One region of the Streptomyces sp. NPDC050806 genome, then DNA from elsewhere that is predicted to be linked to it. Evidence: riboswitches for the same ligand, from Rfam matches in the RefSeq annotation. Region 1 holds a riboswitch; each other region holds the start of a gene.
The links. Region 1 has a riboswitch for cyclic di-AMP ahead of ACZ6WH_RS37380 (M23 family metallopeptidase). Riboswitches for the same ligand answer to the same signal wherever they lie in the genome.
Positions count from the first base shown of each region.

Region 1 (3,201 bases):
GACCGTCGACCGTTAGCCGTCGGCCGTCGGCCGTCGGCCGTCGGCCGTCGACTGTCGGATCAGACCAGGTCAGGCCGGGTCGGACCGGGTCAGAGCTTCAGGCCGTGGTCGCGGAGCCACGGCAGCGGGTCGATCGGGGAGTCGGCACCCGGCCGGACCTCCAGGTGGAGGTGCGGGCCCGTGACGTTGCCCGTGGCGCCGACCCGGCCGATGACGTCGCCGGAGTTCACCTTGCCGGAGGTCTTCACCATCGAGGAGAGGTGGCAGTACCAGAGCTCGGTGCCGTCGTCGAGCGTGACGACGATGCGGTAGCCGTACGAACCCGCCCAGCCGGCCTGCGTGATCGTGCCGCCGTGCACCGCCTTGGCCGGGGTGCCGGTCGGCGCGGCGAAGTCGAGGCCGGTGTGGTCGGCGGCCCAGCGGTCGCCGCCCTGCCCGAAGGTGGCGGTGATGGTGAACGAGGAGACCGGGAGGGTGTAGCTCTTCGCCAGCTCGGCGAGCTTGGCGGCGCGGGCCGCTTCGGCCTTCTTGCGCTCCGCCTCCTCGGCCTTGGCCTTGGCTGCCGCTTCGGCCTTCTTCTTCGCGGCCTCGGCCTGCTGCCGGCGCTCGGCGGCCTCCGCCTCGGCCTGCTCGACGGCGGCCTTCTCGGCGGCCTCGCGGGCCTCCTGGTCGGCGGAGTTCTGTGCCTGCTCGGCCTGTTCCATGATGCGGGCGCGGAGGGCGTCGCCGCCCTGGGAGTGCTCGCCCCCGGCGGCGCCGGCCGCCTGCGTGAACGGGCCGCCCTGTGCGTTCGCCGTGTCGGCGGAGTCGTGCGAGCCCAGCTTCTCGGACACGCGCTCGGCCATGCCGCCCAGGTCGGGCATGGATATGGAGACCTGCGGCTTGCCCTGCGCGGTGGCGATGCCGCCCGCGCCGACCGCCGCCATGACGCCGACGCCCAGTACCGTGCTGCTGCGGGCGAGGCCGCCGCCGCGCTGCTTGGCCACACGGTGCCGGCCGCGTACGGGGCGTACGGACTCCTCCGTGGGGTTCCATTCCTCCCACGCGCCGTCGTGCACGCCGTCACCTGCGCCTGCGCCGTACGGCACGCCATCGTGGGCGCCGCCGCGCGCGCCGAAGGCCACGGCACCGCCGAAGGCCACGGCACCCGTACCGGTCATCGGGCCCGTACCGGCCATCGGGCCTGTAGCGGTCACAGGACCGGTAGCGGTCACAGCGGGGAAGGTGGCCGTGTCGGAGACCGCGGGGAAGGCCGCGGTGTCGGCGAACGCCGGTTCCGTGTGGGCCCCGGGGGCCTCGTGGCCACCCGGATACGGGTGCGAGTACGGGTGCGGAGACGAAGAATCCTGGTACGCGTGCGGGTCGTGCACCGCGCCCTCGTGCGTCGCGAACGGCTCGTACGCGGTCCGGCGGGACGGTTCGGGGGCAGGCTTGTTGGACGCCACGGGGGCGCACTCCTTTCCTTCCTTCTCGCCTACCGGGTTAGCTGACGGGTTCGGAGCAGGAAGGTCTCCTACGGGCGGCTCCGGGGGAGTCGCCCGATTCACCCCAAGGTGGTGGTTCCCCGGTTCCCTTGGCGGGTGGTGCGGTAATGAAGTGCGCTGTTGGGATTCGGCGTCGGCGCGCGTTGCCGTCTCTTGCGACGGCTGTAACGACCGCGCTCCGTTATCGGACAGTAATGGACGCGACGGCTGGATTCCAAGCGTTCCCCGGAATCCGTACGACCGCTGACCAGGACTTATACACGCAGCCACGGCTAAATTGGGGCGAGTTGGCCGTGGATCGGAAACCCCAACCGGACTGATCGTTTGTCACTTGTTATGCGGAGGGGTGCGCCTCGGCTACGGAAAGTGAGAGCAGTAGCGTCTGATCATGGTCGTCAACAGCGCGCAGGCAGTGGCTGATCGGTACGCGGACTTCGCGTGGCAGCAGGCGCGGGGCGAGTCCGACGCCCACGAGGAGTTGACCGCCCGCATCAGCCAGGACCCGGACTTCTGCGACTTCCTGGCCGTCTCGCTGCCGCACGGCAACCAGCAGCAGCCCAACCTCCTGCTCGCCGCCGTCCGTTACCTCGACGGCCCGCACGCCGAGCAGGGCCCGCGCGGCGTCTTCGCGTACCGGAGCTGGCGCGAGTGGACGATCCGGCACTGGGACGACGTACGCGACGTCATGAGGCAGCGGCTCGCCCGGACCGACGAGCCCGCGCGCTGCGCCACGCTGCTGCCCGTCCTCGCCCGTCTCCCCCAGCCGCTCGCGCTCCTGGAGGTCGGCGCGGCGGCCGGGCTGTGCCTGCATCCGGACCGGTACCGCTACCGGTACGACGGCGGGCCGGAGTTCGGGGACCCGGGCAGCCCGGTGGTCCTTCCCTGCCGCACGTCCCCGGGCACGCCGGTACCGGCCGCGCCGCCGCGGGTCGTCTGGCGGGCCGGCCTCGGCCTCGACCCGCTCGACCTGTCCGACCCGGACGACATCCGCTGGCTCCGTGCCCTGGCCTGGCCGGGCCCGCGGGACGACACGGCCCTCGGAACGAGTGCCGGTACGGGCACGGGGGGCGCCCGGCCCGGTGGTACTGGGAACGGCGGCGGCACAGGGAACAGCGGTGATACGGGGTACGGCGGCGGTACGGGGAACGGTGGTCGTACGGGCAACGGTCGTCGTACGGGGAACGGTGGTGTGTCCGTCGCGGACCGGGCCGGCCGGCAGCTCGCCGCCGTCGAGGCGGTACGGAACGCGCCGCCGGTGCCCCTCGTACGCGGCGACCTCCTGCACGAGCTGCCCGCGCTGGCCGCGCAGGCGCCGCCCGAGGCGACGCTGGTCGTCTTCCACACGGCGGCACTGACCCACCTGCCCCTGGAGCGCCGCGAGGAGTTCGTCCGGGTCGTACGGTCGCTGCTCGTGGACCGGCCGGGCCACTGGGTCTCCCAGGAGCGCCACAGCGTGCTGCCGTGGCTGCCCGGCCCGCGCCCCGCCGACGCGCGCCTCCTCACGCTCGCCGTCGACGGCCGGCCCGTCGCGCTCACGGAGCAGCACGGGCGGAGCGTGCAGTGGCTCGCGGAGCCGGAGCCGGAGCCGATGTAGCCGGCCCACGGCCAAGACTCCCCCCGCCGGTCTGCGGAAGCTCCGAGGGCTCCCCCCGGCCCACGGAGACTCCGAGACTCACCCCTCCGGTCGACGGAGCGCCAGCAGGGCCATGTCGTCCTC
Region 1 is NZ_JBVJIF010000017.1:24,482-27,682, forward strand. Features, by position in the region: gene ACZ6WH_RS37380 (M23 family metallopeptidase) at 90-1,178, opposite strand; cyclic di-AMP (ydaO/yuaA leader) riboswitch at 1,457-1,598, opposite strand; gene ACZ6WH_RS37385 (DUF2332 family protein) at 1,873-3,078, shown strand; gene ACZ6WH_RS37390 (PP2C family protein-serine/threonine phosphatase) at 3,157-3,201, opposite strand, start outside.

Region 2 (3,201 bases), on a different contig from region 1:
CGGCGGGCACCTCAGGGGTCCCCGGGCCGACCAGCTCGCGTACGAGGGTGTACTGGGCGTGGTTGGTGTCCTGGTACTCGTCGACGAGGACGTGCCGGAAGCGGCGGCGGTAGTGGTCCGCGACGTCCGGGAACGCCTGGAGCAGGTTCACCGTCGTCATGATGATGTCGTCGAAGTCCAGGGCGTTGGCCTCGCGCAGCCGTGCCTGGTACATCGCGTACGCCTCGGCCAGCGTCTTCTCGAAACCGTCGGCCGCCGTCCCGGCGAAGTCCTCGTGGTCGATGAGCTCGTTCTTGAGGTTGGAGACCTTGGCGCTGAAGGACTTGGGCGGGAAGCGCTTCGGGTCCAGGTCCAGATCGCGGCAGACCAGGGCCATCAGGCGCTTGGAGTCGGCGGCGTCGTAGATCGAGAACGATGAGGTGAAGCCCAGCTTCTTGGACTCGCGGCGCAGGATGCGCACACACGCGCTGTGGAAGGTGGAGACCCACATGGCGTTGGCGCGCGGGCCGACCAGCTCCTCCACGCGCTCCTTCATCTCGCCCGCGGCCTTGTTCGTGAAGGTGATCGCGAGGATCTGGCCGGGGTGGACGTGGCGCGTGCCCAGGAGGTGCGCGATGCGGTGCGTGAGGACGCGGGTCTTGCCGGAGCCTGCGCCGGCGACGATGAGCAGCGGCGAGCCCGTGTGCACGACGGCGGCCTTCTGCTGGTCGTTCAGCCCCTCCAGCAGCGCGGCCGGGTCGACGGCGGGGCGGGCCGCGCCGTCGCGGTAGTACGCGTCCCGCTGCACGGGCGCGTCGTAGCGGCCACCGAAGAGGTCGTGCGGCACCTCCTCCGCTGCCGGACGGTCCTCGTCCTCGGGAGGCGGCGGCTCCTCGTCCTTGGGGTCGAGGTCCGCCAGGAAGCTGTCGTCAAAGAGGCTGCTCATCGCCCACCGAGTCTAGGCCGCCCCACCGACAGCCCGGCCCCGGCCGTGAAATTCGGGTGCGGGGAGAAGTGCGGGAGGCGGTGCGGAGAGGGCGGGGACGCGGTGTGGAGGCGGCCGGGGGCACGAGGCGCACGCTTCCCGGCGGCCGGGAGGCGGGCGCCGGGCGGCGCCGAGGGCGCGCGGAGGGTACGGCACCCCGCCGCCCGTCACGGACGGACAACGACACCGGACATTCCGTGGTCGCGACAGCCCTCACATCGGCACGGACACGATCAGGTCACGAAAAGATTGCGGGCAAATCGAACATCAGCCTTCACAGAAGTCACACGAGTTGGCTACCGTGCCGACCGGGCAGCCCGCCCCACCGCCGGTGACAGCACCGGCACGGGCCGCCCCGCCGAGTCCGGTCTGTTCGTACGCACGGCCCTTGCCATACGCATGGCAACTGCTCGTCACCACGGCCAGCCGGAGCCGGGGACCCACACGCACGACCGGGGTGAATCGGCCCCCGCGGAGCGATCCGCACGGCCGTAGGGCACCTTCCGTAGCACCAGTGGGCGCGCGGCCCCACGCGCGCGCTCACGCGCCCGAACCCGACAGCTAACCCGGTAGGCGGTCCACGGAAGGAGTCGCCGGCCTTGGCGTCTCATCGCAAGCCGCGCACCCGCATGCTCACCGTGCCCGCACACCGCCGTACGGCGGCCGGGCTCACCACCGCGGCGCTGGCCTCGGTCACGCTGCTCACCCAGACCGCGGATGCGTCCCCCAGGAAGCCCGCGCCCTCCATGGAGGAGGTCAAGAAGAAGGTCGACGGCCTGTACCGGCAGGCCGAGGTCGCCACCCAGAAGTACAACGCAGCCAAGGAGCGCTCCGCGACGCAGCGCGCCAAGGTGGACGAGCTGCGGGACGCCGCGGCCGAGCGGACCCAGAAGATGAACGACGCCCGGCGGGAGCTGGGCACCTTCGCCTCCGCCCAGTACCGGTCCGGCGGGCTGAGCCCGACCGCGCAGCTGATGCTGGCGCAGGATCCGCAGCAGTTCGTGGACCGCAACCACCTGATGAAGCGGCTCACCGGCCGCCAGCAGGAGGCGGTCGCCGACTACCAGGACCAGCAGGCGCAGGCCGCGCGCAAGCGTGCGCAGGCGACGAAGGGCCTGGAGGAGCTGCAGAAGTCCCAGGAGTCGCTGAAGACGTCCAAGCAGGAGGTCCAGGGCAAGCTGACCGAGGCCCGGCAGCTGCTGTCCCGGCTGACCGCGCAGGAGAAGGCGCGGCTGGCGGAGCTGGAGCGCAAGAAGAAGGCCGAGGCGAAGCGCAAGGCCGAGGAGCTGGCGCGGGAGCAGGCCGAGCGCGAGCGGGAGCAGGACGGCGGTTCGGGCGGTACGGACGGCGGGTCCGGCTCCGGGACGGGCAGCGGTTCCGGAACCGGCTCCGGGGTGCCCGACGGTTCGTACGCGACCAAGGCGGAGAAGGCGATCGCTTTCGCCCGCGCGCAGATCGGGAAGCCGTACGTCTGGGGCGCCACCGGGCCCACGTCGTACGACTGCTCGGGGCTGACCCAGGCGGCGTGGAAGACGGCCGGCGTCTCGCTGCCGCGGACGACCTGGGACCAGGTGAAGACCGGCACGCGGGTCGCAACGGAGGATCTGCAACCGGGTGACCTGGTGTTCTTCTACGACGACATCAGCCACGTCGGGATGTACATCGGCGACGGCAAGATGATCCACGCCCCGAAGCCGGGCGCGAACGTACGCGTGGAGTCGATCTACTACATGCCGATCTACGGGAACGTACGACCGGCCTGAACCGGTTCCGGAAAAGACGAAGTGCGCGGCCGCCCTCAGGGCCGCCCCGCCCATACTGTGTGCGTCGGGCGTCAGGTCCAGAGGAGCGCGATGAAGATGTTGACGACCGTGAGCAGGCCGACGAGTCCGAAGAGCGGCTTCTCCACCTTCTCCTCGTCGCGCTTCACGTAGACCAGACCCAGGATGACGATCAGGACGGCGAGCTTGACGCCGATCTTGATGTTGTCGACCGCGTAGTCCTGCATCTGGTTCAGGCCGACCAGGATGACGCCGGTCACCAGCATCGTGATCGCGCCGTGCAGCATCGCGGGCACGAAGCGGGCGGTGCCCGCGCTCATCGCCTTCATCTGCGTGAGGAAGCCGCCGAGCAGCGAGGCGATGCCGATGATGTGCAGCGCGACGAACACATTGATCACTACGTCCATAGTGGTCGATCGTAGCTCCGGCTCCATGCGGCCCGGCGGGCAGGTCCAC
Region 2 is NZ_JBVJIF010000007.1:245,169-248,369, reverse strand. Features, by position in the region: gene pcrA (DNA helicase PcrA) at 1-925, opposite strand, end outside; cyclic di-AMP (ydaO/yuaA leader) riboswitch at 1,369-1,555, shown strand; gene ACZ6WH_RS23225 (C40 family peptidase) at 1,564-2,727, shown strand; gene ACZ6WH_RS23220 (hypothetical protein) at 2,799-3,152, opposite strand.
Region 2: linked by a shared signal. The riboswitch ahead of ACZ6WH_RS23225 (C40 family peptidase) and the one ahead of ACZ6WH_RS37380 (M23 family metallopeptidase) in region 1 are both predicted to bind cyclic di-AMP.

Region 3 (3,201 bases), on a different contig from region 1:
GAGCCCAGGTTCGGGGCGAAGCCGCCCTCGTCGCCCAGGCCGGTGGCCAGGCCCTTGGCCTTCAGGACCTTCTTGAGGGTGTGGTAGACCTCGGCACCCCAGCGCAGCGCCTCGGAGAAGGACTCCGCGCCGATCGGGGCGATCATGAACTCCTGGATGTCCACGTTGGAGTCGGCGTGCGACCCGCCGTTGAGGATGTTCATCATCGGAACGGGCAGCACGTGCGCGTTCGGGCCGCCGAGGTAGCGGAACAGCGGCAGGTCGCTGGCCTCGGACGCGGCGTGCGCGACGGCCAGGGAGACGCCCAGGATCGCGTTGGCGCCCAGGGAGCCCTTGTTGTCGGTGGCGTCCAGGTCGAACATCGCCTGGTCGATGAGGCGCTGCTCGGTGGCGTCGTAGCCGACCAGCTCGGGGCCGATCTGCTCGATCACGGCGAGGACAGCCTTCTCGACGCCCTTGCCGAGGTAACGGTTCGGGTCGCCGTCACGCAGCTCGATGGCCTCGAAGGCGCCGGTGGAGGCGCCGGACGGCACGGCAGCGCGGCCGGTGCTGCCATCGTCGAGGCCGACCTCGACCTCGACCGTGGGGTTGCCTCGCGAGTCGAGGATCTCGCGAGCTACGACGACGTCGATCGACGGCACGTTGTCTCCTTCATGGGTGTCATCTGGAGTTCTGCAACACGAGCCTAACGGCCCGGGGACCGTCCGCCTGCCCCTAGCCCCTTCCGTGAGACGAAAAAGGACCCAAAGGCCCTCAATACGGGAGGTAAGAACCGGTTTTCATGGCGGACATATCTGCCATAACGGGCACTACGCATCTGAGCGGCGGCCCGCCCGGATGCCTGCGCGCCAAAGCCGCCCCGCAAACGTGAAGCCCCGCCGTGACGCGCTCGGGGGCTTCGCGTCGCGGCGGGGCGGTCACACGGGCCGGGCCGCACGCCGATCGTGCACCGATCGGACGGCGGCCCCGGCCGGGGGGGCTGTCAGGACCCGTCAGTGAGGCGGATCAGACCTCGAGCTTCTGGCCCGGGAAGATCAGGTCGGCGTTGTCGCCCACGGTCGACTTGTTGTTCTCGTAGACCGTCTTCCAGTTCTCGCCGTGCGCCTTGGCGATCTTGCCCAGGGTGTCGCCGGACTTCACGGTGTAGTTGCCGTGGCCCTGCTTCGGGGCGGCCTTGGGCTGCACCGACTGCGGCTTCGGGGCGGCCTGCTGCTTCGGCGCCTCCTGCTTGGGGGCGGCCTGCTGCTTCGGCGCCTCCTGCTTCGGGGCCTGCTGCTGGGCCTGGCCGGAGCCGGTGTCCACCTGCGCGGCCGGGCCACCGGCGGTCAGGCCGCCGGCACCGGCGCAGCCCCAGGCACCCGGGCCCTGCATGGCGAGCAGCTTCTCGGCGGTGGCGATCTGCTGGTCCTTGGTGGCCAGGTCGGCACGCGGCGCGTACTTGGTACCGCCGGCGGCGGCCCAGGACTGGTTGTTGAACTGCAGGCCACCGTAGTAGCCGTTACCGGTGTTGATCGACCAGTTGCCGCCGGACTCGCACTGGGCGACCTTGTCCCAGGTGGCGACCGAGGCGGCGTTGGCGGAACCGGCGGTCATCAGCGGAACGGCCACGGCGGCGCCGGCGACACCGGCGAGCGTGACGACGCGGACGGCCTTCGAGGGGCGGCGGTGCTTGCCCTTGAGCATGGTTGTTCTTCCTCACCGACGCCTGCGAGGTGAGCTGTCGGGTTCGGGCTGTGAGTGGCCCGGCCGGACGCGCTTCCGCACACCCGGCTTCACCCCAAGCCGCCCGCTGCGTTTCCACTGCGGTGACGGCACTTACCTTGGGTCCCCCGCTCCTGCCTACGGCGCTTGCGCGACGGTTGTCCGACCGATCACCGGCAGGATTCGGCGAATGATCGGCGGGCCCGCTTGGTGCGAGCGGTGAAGAACGTAAACACACACCCCTCGGCGGTTCAAACCACCCTTTCGTAGGACAGTTGACCGTTTTCGATCATCGAAACCATCCGTTTGCGCAGGTCGAACACGGTATGGAAACAACGGATACGGCGGGCGGAAACGCTCCGGGACGAGACCCATGTCTCACTTTCCCCAATTGGGTACAACCCGGCCGCACTTATGCCGCCCGCCCCCTGCGTCACTGCCCCAGATCGAGCCGCTGACCAGGGTGGATAAGGTCCGGATCGGTCCCGATGACGCCCTCGTTGGCGGCGTACAGGCCGGTCCAGCCCCCGGTCAGCCCGCGCTCCTCGACGATCGCGGACAGGCTGTCGCCGGGCCGCACCGTGTACGTGTCGTCGCCACCCGAGGTACCGCGGTGCGCGTCCCCGCCGCGCGAGGCGTGCCGCCCCGTGGAACGGCCGTCCTTCCCCTTGCCGTCCGCCCTCTCGCCCGCACCGTCGCCCGCCGAGCCGCGGTGGCGGCCGGTACCGGGGGCCGAGGGGTCGCCGGAAGGAGCGGACGCGTCGCCGGACGGCCGGTCGGCGGAGCCGCCCGCATCCCGCCCCGCGGAGTCCTCACCGGAGTCCGCGCCGGAACCCTTGTCGGCGTCCGTGGCGCCGTCGGACGGCTTGGCGGTGGCGTCGCCGGACGGCTCGGCGTCGGGCTCGTCCGCCGGCGGGGTCGTGGCCTCATCGGAGGGGTCGGTCGTGGCGTCGCCGGACGGCTCGGAGGAGGCACCGTCGGACGGCTGCGCCGAGTCGCCGCCGCCCTCCTCGCCCGTACCGGCGGACGGGCCGCCGGAGGCGTCGTCGCCGGACTCCGAGGGCTGCGGGGCGGGCGCCTCCGACCCGCCCGGGTCCACGTCGGGTATCAGGCCGTCCACGTCCAGGCGGGCGTTGACGGCGCAGCTGGGCCAGGCGTCCGGGCCACGGTCGTTCAGGATCGACTCGGCGACCGCGATCTGCTGGGAGCGGCTGGCGAGGTCCGGGCGCTCGGCGTAGGACTCGCCGCCGTAGTCCCGCCACATCTGGAGGGTCAGCTGGAGCCCGCCGTAGAAGCCGTTGCCGGCGTTGGCGCTCCACATGCCGCCGCTCTCGCACATGGCGACGCGGTCCCAGGTGGCGGTGTCGGCGGCCTGCGCGCCGCCCGCCGTCAGCAGCGGCAGGGCCAGGCCCGCACCCGTGACGGAGGCCGCCACCAGGAGGGCGGGGGCCTGGCGGGGGCGGCGGTGTCTACCGTTGCCGGAGCGCATGCGAATGCCTT
Region 3 is NZ_JBVJIF010000008.1:493,872-497,072, reverse strand. Features, by position in the region: gene eno (phosphopyruvate hydratase) at 1-641, opposite strand, end outside; gene ACZ6WH_RS27010 (transglycosylase family protein) at 1,006-1,683, opposite strand; cyclic di-AMP (ydaO/yuaA leader) riboswitch at 1,688-1,857, opposite strand; gene ACZ6WH_RS27005 (transglycosylase family protein) at 2,135-3,190, opposite strand.
Region 3: linked by a shared signal. The riboswitch ahead of ACZ6WH_RS27010 (transglycosylase family protein) and the one ahead of ACZ6WH_RS37380 (M23 family metallopeptidase) in region 1 are both predicted to bind cyclic di-AMP.

Region 4 (3,201 bases), on a different contig from region 1:
CGCCTGGTGCGCAACCGTCTGGACGAGATCCCGCACGAGCTGGCGAATCCGGGGCGCAGGGCGGCGATGGCGCTGTCCAAGCAGCTGTTCCCGGCCACGGCCCGGATGTCCCGGCCGCGGCAGGGCACGGAGGAGACGGTGGCGCGTATCGACGCCACCGCGGTGCGTGCCTTCTACGAGGCGCACGTGCGTCCGGGGACGGCCACCGCCGTGGTCGTCGGTGACTTCGCCGGGGTGGACCTGGACGCTGCGCTGGAGGAGACCCTCGGGGCGTGGGCGGGCTCGACCGCGGAGCCGGTGGCGGCCTCGCCCATCGTGGCCGACGACACCGGCCGCGTCGTGATCGTGGACCGGCCCGGTGCGGTGCAGACCCAGCTGCTGATCGGCCGGATCGGCGCCGACCGGCACGACCGGGTGTGGCCGGCGCAGGTGCTCGGCACGTACTGCCTGGGCGGCACGCTGACCTCCCGGCTGGACCGTGTGCTGCGCGAGGAGAAGGGCTACACGTACGGCGTGCGGTCGTTCGGCCAGGTGCTGCGGTCCTCCGCCGACGGTACGGGTGCCGCGATGCTGGCCATCAGTGGCTCGGTGGACACCGCCTCCACGGGGCCCGCGCTGGAGGACCTCTGGAAGGTGCTGCGGACGCTGGCCGCCGAGGGGCTGACCGACGCCGAGCGGGACGTGGCGGTGCAGAACCTGGTCGGGGTGGCGCCGCTGAAGTACGAGACGGCGGCGGCCGTCGCGGGGACGCTCGCCGACCAGGTCGAGCAGGAGCTTCCCGACGACTTCCAGGCGCAGCTGTACCAGCGGATGACCGAGACGGGCACGGTCGAGGCGACCGCCGCCGCGGTCAGTGCCTTCCCGGTGGACCGGCTGGTGACGGTTCTGGTGGGCGACGCCGCGGAGATCGCGGAGCCGGTGCGGAAGCTGGGCATCGGCGAGGTGTCGGTCGTCAAGGGCTGATGCGGAGCGGGCCGGCGGCGGAGAGGACCGTCGCCGGGCCTCGCGATAACGGCTGTGAATTCGCTCGCGCCGTACGGCGGGAGGGCGGGCCGGAACGGCTCGTACCGGTGTCGTCACGGGGTGGCGTGAAAGTCGTCAACGCCGCTCACATATCAGGACATAGTGGATCCCGGGTCGCCAATGCGGCCCGGGATCTCTACTTTTGTCCGGAATGCAGTAGGTGGTTGCTCGCGTGCCGTGTGGCGTCCGGCACAAACTCCTGTTTCTGTTTGCTGATCGCGAGATGTCCCGTTTAGCGTCGGTCCGGCTGTTCGACAGAAGTGCGCCGCACCCGCGGCCGCCGGGCAGTCATCGCCGAGTCCCCGTACGGCGCGAGCCAGGGGAGCCGGGGACCCACATGTCCCTTGGGGTGAATCGGGCGACTCCCCCCGGAGCCGCTCGTAGGAGACCTTCCTGCTCCGAACCCGTCAGCTAACCCGGTAGGCGAGAAGGAAGGAAAGGAGTGCGCCGGTCATGGCGTTCACCCGTGCCACCGGCAAGCACCGCCGCCCCGGCCGTGCTGCCCGGACCACCCGCAACATCGCCGGCATAGCCGCGGCGACCGGCGTCGCCGTTTCCATCGCCTCCCCGGCGCTGGCCGCGAACGAGGACCCGGCCGCCACCACCGCCGACACCGGCCTCACCCGCGCCATCGCCGACACCGGCGACCGGGTCGCCGACAACATCGTTGCCCAGGCCGACGCGCAGGAGGAGGCCGCCGAGGTCGCCGCCGCCCGCGCCAAGGTCGAGGACGCGGCCGTGAAGAGCGCCGAGGACGCCAAGAAGAAGGCCCAGGACGAGCGCCGCAAGGCCGCCGAGGCCGCCAAGGAGAAGGCCGAGAAGAAGAAGGCCACCGAGGCACGCGCCTCGCGCTCGGAGGCCCGTACCACCCTCAGCGCCTCGGGCTTCGTCGCGCCGATCTCCGGCAGCTACGTCTCCACGCCGTACAAGGCCTCCAGTGGCCTGTGGTCCTCCGGCAGCCACACCGGCATCGACTTCCACGCCGCCTCCGGCACCGCCGTCCACGCCGTCGGCGCCGGCACCGTCGTCGAGGCCGGCTGGGGCGGCGCGTACGGCAACAACGTCGTCCTGAAGATGGACGACGGCACGTACACCCAGTACGGCCACCTGTCGTCCATCGGCGTCTCGGTCGGCCAGAAGGTCTCCGCGAACCAGCAGATCGCGCTGTCCGGCAACACCGGCAACACCACCGGCCCGCACCTGCACTTCGAGGCGCGCACCGGCCCGGAGTACGGCTCGGACATCGACCCGATCGCGTACCTGCGCTCGCACGGCGTCAACGTCTGACGACCGCGCACCCTACGGCGCGCTCCGCGTACCACCCGAAGCCCCGGCCCGACGGCCGGGGCTTCGGCGTCCCCGGACACGCTTCCGCCCCCGCGCTCCCGCGTACCCCTTTCCTCGGCCAAAAAATATCCAGGAATTCGTCACGGCCATCGGAAATGGCGGCCCGGTGTCATAGAGTCACGGAAAAGGCGCCGCCCGGCGGCGTTTCCGGAGGATTGCGGCGGAGGCACGGACGATGCGAGGAAATATTTCGGCGCATGCGGTCTGCACGGCGATTCGCGACGACATCGTCTCGGGCGCGTTCCCGCCCGGTTCCCGGCTGATCGAGGAACTGCTCGCCTCCCGGTACGGCGTCTCCCGCGTCCCCGTACGTGAAGCGCTGCGCACCCTGGAGTCCGAGGGGTTCGTCACCACTCGCCGGCACGCGGGCGCGTGCGTCGCCGAGCCGACCGAGCAGGAGGCCGCCGACCTCCTGGACATCCGCCTCCTCCTGGAGCCCCTGGGTGCCGCCCGTGCAGCGGCCCGTCGCTCCGCCGCGCACCTGAAGGTGCTGCGCGGTCTGGTCCGGCTCGGGCGCGCGAGAGCCCGCCACGGCAACCCCGACGACCTGCGGCAACTGGACGGCTGGTTCTACGGGACGCTCGCACAGGCGAGCGGCAGCGCCAGTATGACGGCGCTGCTCATTCAGGTGCGCCGCAAGATCGACTGGGTGTACGCGGTCGACCTGGGCCGGGTCTCGCCGGGGGACGTGGACCGCTACTGGCAGGAGCTCGGCGCGATCGTGGACGCGGTGGCGCGCGGCGACGCCGAACGCGCCCGCGCGCTGACCGCCGCCCACGTGGAGCGCACGATGCCCGCCCACCGGCTGCGCCGTCCCGCACCCGCGGTGAG
Region 4 is NZ_JBVJIF010000014.1:147,465-150,665, forward strand. Features, by position in the region: gene ACZ6WH_RS35960 (M16 family metallopeptidase) at 1-963, shown strand, start outside; cyclic di-AMP (ydaO/yuaA leader) riboswitch at 1,306-1,463, shown strand; gene ACZ6WH_RS35965 (M23 family metallopeptidase) at 1,477-2,310, shown strand; gene ACZ6WH_RS35970 (GntR family transcriptional regulator) at 2,546-3,201, shown strand, end outside.
Region 4: linked by a shared signal. The riboswitch ahead of ACZ6WH_RS35965 (M23 family metallopeptidase) and the one ahead of ACZ6WH_RS37380 (M23 family metallopeptidase) in region 1 are both predicted to bind cyclic di-AMP.